Regions from separate parts of the Metaplanococcus flavidus genome, predicted to be linked through region 2. Evidence: predicted binding sites of a transcription regulator. Region 2 holds the regulator's gene; each other region holds the start of a gene.

Region 1 (3,280 bases), on a different contig from region 2:
GCGGAGACGAACAGGATGCTGCCGCCGACAGCCATCGTAACGTGGCTCGTCAGGATGCCGTCGAACCATTCCATCGCGCTCGGGTGGTTATTGTAATTGGAATATGCCGTCCGGCGCGGTGCACCAAGGAGGCCCAAAATGTGCTGGGCTGTCGACATGAGCAGCATGCCGACCGACCAGGTGATAATCTGGACGAATGCCAGGATCTGCATGGATTTTGTGAACTTGCGCCCCGTCAAATACGGGATGAGCCAGAATGTGAGGCCCATGAATGTCATCGCAACCGGCGTACCGACTGTGATGTGGAAATGCCCGACAATCCAAAGCGTGTTATGGACGACTTCATTCAACTGGAAACTTGCGTTGATGATACCGCCCGCTCCGCCGGGAATAAAAAACGCCATTGCGACAAAAATGGATGTGAAACGGACGTCTTTCCAAGGCAATTTCCTGAACCAGCCGAACAGGCCGGTTGCCCCTTTTTTGCGTCCGGAAATTTCAAAGTTCGCGAACATCGTGAATGCCGTCATCAGTGACGGAATGATAACCATGAACGTCAGGACGACCTGCAGGAATTTCCAGAAGTTCGAGATACCCGGTTCTGTCAACTGGTGGTGGAAACCTACCGGAATCGAGAACAGGATGAATAAAACGAAAGCAAGACGTGCCAGCGAATCACTGAACACAGGGACGTTCAAAAGTTTCGGCACGATGACATACCATGCGATATAAGCCGGCAACAACCAGAAATAGACTAGTGGATGTCCGAAAAACCAGAACAGCGAACGGCTGAGTTCAACATTGATAGTATCAGTCCAGCCGAATGCCCACGGAATATATTGGAACAGGACCGTTGCCACTACTCCGAGGCACGCAATCAACCAAAGGATGATCGTTGTGATGGTCATGAAAGCGAATAACGGGCTTAATTCGCCTTTATTGTTCTTGCGCCATACACGGTAATGGCCGATCAATGCAAAACTTGAAATCCAGGTACCGACGACGAATAGCGCCAGACCGACGTAATACCAGCCACTGGCCATCAGTGGCGCATAAAATGTATAGAGAACGGAGGCTTCGCCGATGACGATCATAACAGTCGCCATAACCGTTCCGATCAATGTGACCCAGAAGCCGATCCAGGACACGAGTCTTACTTTCGGTCCGAATGTGCCGATGCTCTTGCTCATACCGGTAACAAAAAATGCAAAGATGAAAAAAGTCGTATAAATAAGTGCGAGCAGCACGCCGTGTGCCGTTAAGATTTGGTAATAATCAAGCCATGCGGGCAACGCCAGTTTGTCGTTGCGGATGAATACCTGCAGCAAGCCCATCAAGGTTCCGATCAGGAAAGCTATGTATGCAACGCCGATATACCATAATGCCAATTTGCGATCTTGCAGAGCGATCATGCTTAGTGCACCTCAATTTCTGTAAACATAAAATGGTGGCCCGTTCCACAGTATTCATTGCAAAGGATCAAATACTTACCGGGTTTTTCGAAAGTGTAAGCACGTGTCGTAATCTGTCCGGGAACGACCATCATGTTCACTTTCGTGTCATCGATCGTGAAGCTGTGGACGACGTCCTTGCTCGTCACTTTAAAAATGATTTCTTTTCCAGCCGGCACTCTGAGTTCCAGCGGTGCATAGCTGAAAGCGCTGGCGACAATTGCCACCTGGTAGGTGTCTTCATCAATCTGCGTCACCCCCGGGTTATCAAATGGCGCTGTCTGGTCAACTTTCTTCGGGTCGATCGTGTCCGTGCCGCCGGACGGATGATGGTCATGCGAAAAAGCGGTAACGCCCACAATACTTAAAAATACAATTAAAGATATAATTCCAAAAACCAGCCAAATCTTTTCAAATTTATGCAAATGCATTTCAATATTCCCCCTCTGTCCCTATCTGCCCAAATACATAAGGTACACAACAACCCACATTACGACGATGATGACACCGACTACCATGACACTGGCAAATGTCCCCCGTAGGTCCAATTCGTCGTGCTCATTTTTTTTGCTCATCCATTTCACCTCTTACGTCATTCGTTCTATAGTGTCAGCTTATGCTTTTACTCTTCCAGACATTGTGATAAATATCACACTCGGACATTTTTTGGCGCAAGTGTCAATTTTTGGACAAAAAAAGAAGCTTCCCCGTCTCCGGTTCAGCTTCCTTTAATCGATTTTACATAAATAGATTGGACATTCTTCACAATTGATTTCGTCTTTTAACCGCGGAATTTGGTGGATGATGATTTTGCCTTCCTTCATCGAGATGATTCCATCCTTCTTCAAGTCGCTCAGCATGCGGTTCACCACTTCGCGCGTCATACCGCAGAAATTGGCCAATTCCTGATTGGTCAGCACCATATCAATCAACACCCCATCCGCATGTGTCTCCCCATAGCTGTTGCTCAGCCGGATCAGCGTCGAGTAAAGCGCGCCTTTTTTCCCGTGCAGGAGAAGGTCGCGGAATTTCGTCTGGGTTTTCTGCTGATCGATGCCTGTCCAACGCATGAAAGAGATTGCCAGATTTGGGTACCGCTGCAACGCTTCTTCAAGATCTTCGATTGCTATCTTGAGGCATATGGTATCTTCGAGCGCTTTGGCATCCAGCCGGTATTGGGAAGGTCCTGAAAACACAGTGATTTCCCCCACCATCTGATCTTTTCCGCAAAGCTTCAAAGTCAGTTCCCTGCCTTCCGGGGTCACTTTGCCAATCTGAACTTTTCCCGCTTTTAACAGGTATATCCCTCTGATCGGATCACCTTCCCGGAACAGGTAGCTGCCTTTCTCGTATTTTCTTTTGGTGTGGCGGATTGTTTCAAGATCCAGCAAGGTTTTTTTCATATCGATTTCCACATTTAGTCTATTCATGCAGTCCCCACTTTCCAAAATTAAGTTTATTCAAGAATATCATAAAAACGATTTGCAAACTCTAAAATCAGAGATTTATTTCCTATTAAAACGAAACCTCAGTTTGATTTATCGATAAATCTTTACCATTGTAAGCAGGGAATTACAAAACGCATAGAGAATTCACTTATTACTAGAGATTTAAGGAGGAGATTGGATGACCCTGAAGTATTCTCATATATTAGTGGCTGTTGACGGCTCGAAACAAGCCGAATGGGCTTTCAAGAAAGCTGTAGGCATCGCGCTGCGGAATCATGCGGTGCTGAATCTGGTAAATATTATCAACAATCAATCCTTCGGCATGATAGAAGCTTATGACCGGAACAGCGTGAAAAAAGCAAAAATCATTGCGAGAGAGAT
Region 2 (3,280 bases):
CGAGAACAGGAAGCTGCCGAGTATGCCGCGGATATCCTTTTCATTGATCATCGGATAATCGTCCCATAGCTCATTTAATACGAGCTTATTGCCCACGAGATTAGCCTGTTCCTGATCGTAATAGCCAAATCGGATGCCGGTGCCGTAATGGATATTGCCGGCAAGCGGCTGAATTTCTTTCATGATGGTTTTCAGCAGCGTCGATTTGCCGACGCCGTTTGGTCCTACTAATGCCAGGCTTTCCTGGCGGTAAAGTTTCAAGTCGATATCTTCGGACACCGGATTTCCGCTGTAGCCGATTTTCAGCCCCTGCACGTTCAGTACATCGTTGCCGCTTTGCTTTTCGATTGTAAAGCCAAAACGGGCTGATTTTTCACTGCCGTCCGGAGCTTCCATCCAATCGGTTTTCTCAAGAACTTTACGGCGGCTCTGCGCCATTTTGGTGGTCGATGCGCGAACCAGGTTACGGGCAACATAATCCTCCAGCTTGGCTTTTTCGCCTTGCTGTTTTTCGAACTGCTTCTGGTCCAATTCGTATTGTTTCGCTTTTTCGTCAAGATAACGGCTGTAGTTGCCTGTGTATTTCTTGACGCGGTGGCGTGATACTTCATAGACCAGCGTGACAATCTGATCGAGGAAATAACGGTCATGCGACACGACCAGGATGGCGCCGGGATAATTTTTTAAATAATTTTCCAACCAGCTTAAGGTTTCGATATCGAGGTGGTTGGTGGGCTCATCGAGAATCAGGAGTTGTGGTTTCGAAAGCAGCAGCTTCGCGAGCATCAGACGCGTTTTCTGGCCACCCGACAATGAAACAACTTTTTTACCGAAATCATCCGGATAGAATTTCATGCCGTGCAGAATGGCGCGGGTATCGGCTTCATATTGATAGCCCCCGGCATCTTTGAAATTAGTCTGCAAAAGATCGTATTCCTGCATGACTTTTTCATTCATTTCAGGATTGTTGTAGACAGTTGGATCCGCCATTTGTTCTTCGAGATGGCGCAATTGTTTTTCCTGTTCACGGAAAGCGTGGAAAATGGTCATCATTTCATCCCAGATTGTCATATCGGACTCGAGCTTGGACTGCTGTTCGAGATAGCCGGTTGTCAGCTCTTTCGGCATGATGATGTCACCGCTGTCATAAGACATTTCCCCGGAAATAATTTTCAGTAATGTTGATTTTCCTGCGCCATTGCGGCCGACAAGAGCGACCCGGTCACGGTGCTGAACTTCTAATTTGACGCCGGAAAGGATTTCATCCGCTCCGAACGATTTATGGACTTGGTTTACTTGCAGAACGATCATTTTGGGTCACCTCTATTCTTTCTAAGTGTAGCTGATAGAGGCAGGCTTCGCAATCGGCCAAGCCTTTACATATCGGGCTGCCTCATGTAAGATAAAGTCGATTTGACAAGACCCTGGGAGGTAACATTTCATGTTACAGGAACCATCAGCTAAAATTCCACAAGCCACTACAAAGCGGCTTCCGCTTTATTACCGATTTCTGCAGAACTTCGCCAATGCGGGACAGAAGAGAATCTCTTCCCAGGAACTCAGCGAAGCAATGAAAATAGATTCTGCCACCATCCGCAGGGATTTCTCGCATCTTGGTGCGCTTGGCAAAAAAGGCTACGGCTACGAGGTGAAGGAACTGCTCGAGTTTTTCCGCAAAACACTGGATCAGGATGAGCCGACAAATGTTGCGCTGATCGGTGTCGGCAGCCTCGGCAGCGCCTTTCTGAAATATAATTTCCACCGCAACCACAATACGAAAATCATTCTTGCTTTCGATTCGAACAGCCCGCATGAGGGTGAAAAGATCAGCGGAATCGATACGTATCATCCGGATATGATTGAAGAGAAGGTAAAAGAATATGGTGTTGAAGTAGTCATTTTGACTGTGCCGTCCCGTTCCGCACAGGAAGTCACCGACCGCTTGGCCACGATGGACATTAAAGGGATTTTGAACTTCACGCCGGTGCGCATTGCCGTCCCTTCGCACATCCGTGTGCAGACAATCGACTTGTCAGTGGAGCTGCAGACTCTGATCTATCTGATCAAGCAAACCTGACTTAAAACCTTCACATTTGTGAAGCCTGCGGAAATAGCCAAAGCGCCACAGATGCTGTAAAATAAGACGTATACTACAGGAGGTGTCAATTATGCCAGGTCCACTAAGTTTAATCGTTATTGCAGTTGTAGCATTGTTAATTTTCGGGCCGAAGAAATTGCCGGAATTGGGTAAAGCGTTCGGTTCTTCACTTCGCGAATTCAAGAATGCCACTAAAGGGCTTGTTGATGATGACGACGATGATATTGCAACAAAGAAGAAAGACGAGCAAAAAGAATTACGATAGGATGTTTATCCGATGACTGAAAAAGATATGACATTAGTTGAACATATAGGTGAATTGAGAAAACGGCTGACGATTATAGTCGTTTTCTTTCTATTGGCCGTGATTGTCAGCTTTTTTCTGGCGCAGCCGCTGATCCAGTATCTGCAGTTTACCGATGAAGCGAAAAACCTGACCTTGAACGCCTTTAAAATTACGGACCCGCTAAAAATCTATATGCAGGTCATGATGATCCTAGCGCTGTTCATTACTTCACCCGTGATCATGTATCATTTCTGGGCATTTATCAGCCCCGGCCTGCATGACAAAGAGCGGCGGGCGACGTTAAGCTATATCCCGTTTTCACTGTTGCTGTTTGTTGGCGGAATTGCATTTTCCTATTTGGTGCTGTTTCCTTACGTAATCGGCTTCATGCTCAATATTTCAGACAACCTTGCCATTCAGGAAACGATCGGAATCAATGAATACTTCCAGTTCCTGTTCCAGATTACCTTGCCATTCGGTTTTATATTCCAGTTGCCGGTGCTGATGCTGTTCCTTACAAGACTTGGGCTCATCACACCGATGCTGATGACAAAATACCGCAAATATGCGTATTTTATCCTGGTGGTCATTGCAGCATTCATTACGCCGCCGGACATCATCTCGCATCTTATCGTAACGCTGCCATTGATTCTTTTATACGAATTCAGTATTGTCATCGCGAAAGTCGGCTACCGCAAGTTTTTGAAAGCCGAACAGCAGCAGGCAATTGAAGACCAACAAAGCCTGTCGGAGGAATAAACTCCGTGAGGTTTTGTTTTTATAGCGAAAATATCTGAAGACAAAGAAAAGCCCGGCTGCAATTTGCAGCCGGGCTCTATTTAATTGAAGAAAAGGCGAAAGATGAACTGCATTTGCTCCAATTGTTCCATACGTTC
Region 3 (3,280 bases), on a different contig from region 2:
AACGGGTGCCGTCGCTTTTCTATAATACTACTGATTCATAACGATGAACGCGATAACTACGGCAATGATTGGAACTGCCTCGACCAAAGCTACACCGATGAACATTGTTGTTTGAAGAACGCCGCGTGCTTCTGGCTGACGAGCGATACCTTCAACTGTTTTTGAAACGATAAGACCGTTACCAATACCTGCACCTAGTGCTGCTAAACCTACTGCTATTGCTGCTGCTAATAAACCCATTTTAAAATGTCCTCCTCAGGATAATTGTTTTTTGCCTTCTTTGCCCGATACGGGCGTTTTTATACTCAATGGTCGTCGCTGACTTTATGCGATATATAAACCATCGTTAACATAACAAAGATAAACGCTTGAATTGTTCCGATAAAGATTGAGAACCCGAGCCATGCCATAAATGGCAAGAATGCTGCGAAATATCCCAAGAAACCAGTTACTGCGACTCCTGCCAATAGAGAGATCAAAATTTCACCCGCATAGATATTTCCGTAAAGACGCAGACCAAGTGTCAGCGTATTTGCGAATTCTTCGATCACTTTAAGCGGGGCTAAAAATGGCATCGGTTGTAAATATCCCGCTGTGTAGCCTTTGACACCTTTGAGCTTCAGTCCATAATAATGACTTAATATGATGACTGTTGCCGCTAGCGTCATGGTTACTGTTGCATCTGCCGTTGGTGACTTCCACCAAAGATCTCCCTGAACAACAATTGCAAACGGAAGACCCAGCATGTTCGAAACGAAAATGAACATGATCAGCGTAATTCCAAGAACATGGAATCGACCGCCATCTTTCCAGTCCATATTGCTTTTAATGATACCCTTCACGAAGTCCATGATCCATTCCATGAAGTTTTGCATTCCGGTAGGTTTCAAATTCAGGTTCCGTGTCGAAATGAATGCGATAAGGAACACGACAAGAGCGGCTACAAGAAGCATCATGACGTTGGATAAGTTAAACCAGAGACCGAACAGCGGATCTTGCCACATTGGAGCTCCATGATCCACGATAGTTTCACCTCTCTTTCCATGTTCTTAATGGTGTTTCACGTGATGGATGATCCGATCCGCCAAAAGCAGGATATAAGGAATCATCAATCCTATTACCGTACTGACCAAGTGAATGTGCTCCGCGAATAAAATCGCTAACGCTACAGCTGCAACACCTGATGCAAACCGTAATGCCGTTCCAAGGGAACGAACTTTCGAGCCTTCCGCCACCGCCCGGTCAAATTTGTCCATTCGCCGAACCAGTATCCACATGTTGTAAATGCCGAACAAAGTTCCGATAATCAGACCCGTAAAGATATCCTGATACGGAGTGAAACCCCATCCCAGAATAAATAGTGCAAGGATAAAAAAGATTATCCTTTTGAGTCTTGTGAAAATCTCCCTGAGTCCATCCATGTTTTACCTGTCTCCTGATTCGAATTTTCGGACAGTCTGAAGCATTGCCCAGACGCCGGTTGCTATGCCTGCGAAAAGGCAGATGACCAGAAAAAGCGGGGCGGTTCCGGACTGATCATCAATCCACATACCTGTGAACGCACCGATAAGCACGGACCCGACAAGTTGTGCGAGGATGGCGCTGTAAAGTGCCATCGCTTGTAAGGGACTTTTTTTCGGGCGCATGATAATCCCCTCGAAATTCGTGTGATTTGACATTTTACCCTTAAAAAAGAGCAGTCGCATCAGGCTTTTGCCATAAAAAATTATGTAAAAAAACCTTCTCATGCATACCCTTTGTAAGCATACAATAGGGGTAAAATCATGTCAATTGCTAGAAGTGAAAAACATCACAAGCAAAATCGGCTCGACATATTGTGGACAAAAATTCAGAACTAAATGAATCGAGTTTAAAAAATCCACATAAATATGCCGCTTCGTCGCTTTGGACTAGGCTCCCGCAATAAGCCGAGAAGAACACTCGTCTTATTGCTCCGCTCCGTCCGGCCGCGCTCCTTCGCTGGGGTCCATTTCCAGATATGGAGCAAAACAGCGAAGAGTTGATTGAAGCTTGCGAGAGCAACTCTTTGCTGTTTTGCGGAATATCGGTTACTTCAGATTATTAGTACTACTAATATAATTTATTTCGTACTGTAATGATGAAGCAATGCTTCCACAATACGAGCCGAGGCCTTGCCGTCGCCATAAGGGTTCGAAGCACGGGACATCGCTTTGTAAGCTGTTTCGTCTGTCAATAACTCTTTCGCCAGCCCGTAAATCGTTTCCTCATCTGTTCCTGCGAGCTTCAATGTGCCGGCGTCAACGCCTTCCGGACGTTCCGTTGTATCGCGAAGCACCAGAACCGGTTTGCCGAGTGACGGCGCTTCTTCCTGAATACCGCCTGAATCCGTCAGTATAATGAAGGAACGTGCAGCGAAGTTATGGAAATCCAATACTTCCAGCGGTTCGATCAAGTGGATTCGCGGATCGCGCCCAAGTACTTCATCCGCAACTTCACGGACTGCCGGATTCATATGGACAGGATAAACAACCTGGACGTCATCGTGTTCTTCAATCAGGCGTTTAATGGCACGGAACATATTGCGCATCGGCTGCCCAAGATTTTCCCGGCGATGTGCCGTTAACAGAATCATGCGGTCCCTACCGATTTTTTCAAGTATCGGGTGCGAATACTGTTCTTTCACAGTCGTCTTCAACGCATCAATCGCTGTGTTGCCTGTGATATAAATTGTTTCTTCTTTCTTATTCTCCCCCAAAAGGTTCTGTGCCGATTTCTCAGTCGGCGCAAAATGCAGATCCGCAATGACGCCTGTCAATTGACGGTTCATCTCTTCCGGATACGGCGAGAATTTATTGTGTGTCCGCAGTCCGGCTTCCACGTGGCCCACTGCAATCTGGTTATAGAAAGCGGCCAGGCTTGCGACAAAAGTTGTCGAAGTATCGCCATGAACGAGAACGATATCCGGTTTTGCCTCTTTCATCACCCGATCCAAGCCTTCCAACGCCCGTGTTGTCACTTCTACAAGCGTTTGACGGTCCTTCATGATATTCAAATCGAAATCCGGCGTAATCTTAAACGTTTCCAGAACCTGATCGAGCATTTCACGGTGCTGTGCTGTTACCGTTACAAGCGGTTCAATCGTTTCCGGATGTTTCTTGAGTTCCAGTACAAGCGGCGCCATTTTTATGGCTTCCGGACGGGTACCGAATATAGTCATGACTTTCAATTTCTTAGTCAAAAAGATCAACCTCGCTTTTTTTCTGTCTAGACTCCGGCGGCCCAGCTGCTGCAGGGCTAA

Evidence for each region. Region 2 encodes Rex, which represses fermentation and respiration genes when NADH is low (regulators of the CRP and FNR family bind a similar motif). Its sites were predicted from a motif close to TTGTGAAATATTTCACAA; they were not measured.
Region 1: the regulator Rex is predicted to act here: its motif matches at 2,089-2,106, upstream of ACFQ1X_RS09225 (cytochrome C oxidase subunit II).
Region 3: the regulator Rex is predicted to act here: its motif matches at 1,799-1,816, upstream of ACFQ1X_RS10240 (AtpZ/AtpI family protein).

The regions. Positions count from the first base shown of each region.
Region 1 covers NZ_JBHTKI010000012.1:63,619-66,898, forward strand. Annotated here, with positions in the region: gene ACFQ1X_RS09215 (b(o/a)3-type cytochrome-c oxidase subunit 1) at 1-1,412, opposite strand, end outside; gene ACFQ1X_RS09220 (cytochrome c oxidase subunit II) at 1,415-1,882, opposite strand; gene ACFQ1X_RS09225 (cytochrome C oxidase subunit II) at 1,904-2,026, opposite strand; gene ACFQ1X_RS09230 (Crp/Fnr family transcriptional regulator) at 2,180-2,854, opposite strand; gene ACFQ1X_RS09235 (universal stress protein) at 3,078-3,280, shown strand, end outside.
Region 2 covers NZ_JBHTKI010000003.1:4,271-7,550, forward strand. Annotated here, with positions in the region: gene ACFQ1X_RS01295 (ABC-F family ATP-binding cassette domain-containing protein) at 1-1,311, opposite strand, end outside; gene ACFQ1X_RS01300 (redox-sensing transcriptional repressor Rex) at 1,442-2,077, shown strand; gene ACFQ1X_RS01305 (twin-arginine translocase TatA/TatE family subunit) at 2,169-2,363, shown strand; gene tatC (twin-arginine translocase subunit TatC) at 2,376-3,143, shown strand; gene ACFQ1X_RS01315 (CPBP family glutamic-type intramembrane protease) at 3,224-3,280, opposite strand, start outside.
Region 3 covers NZ_JBHTKI010000014.1:36,202-39,481, reverse strand. Annotated here, with positions in the region: gene atpE (F0F1 ATP synthase subunit C) at 28-240, opposite strand; gene atpB (F0F1 ATP synthase subunit A) at 306-1,022, opposite strand; gene ACFQ1X_RS10245 (ATP synthase subunit I) at 1,050-1,421, opposite strand; gene ACFQ1X_RS10240 (AtpZ/AtpI family protein) at 1,425-1,646, opposite strand; gene wecB (non-hydrolyzing UDP-N-acetylglucosamine 2-epimerase) at 2,102-3,220, opposite strand.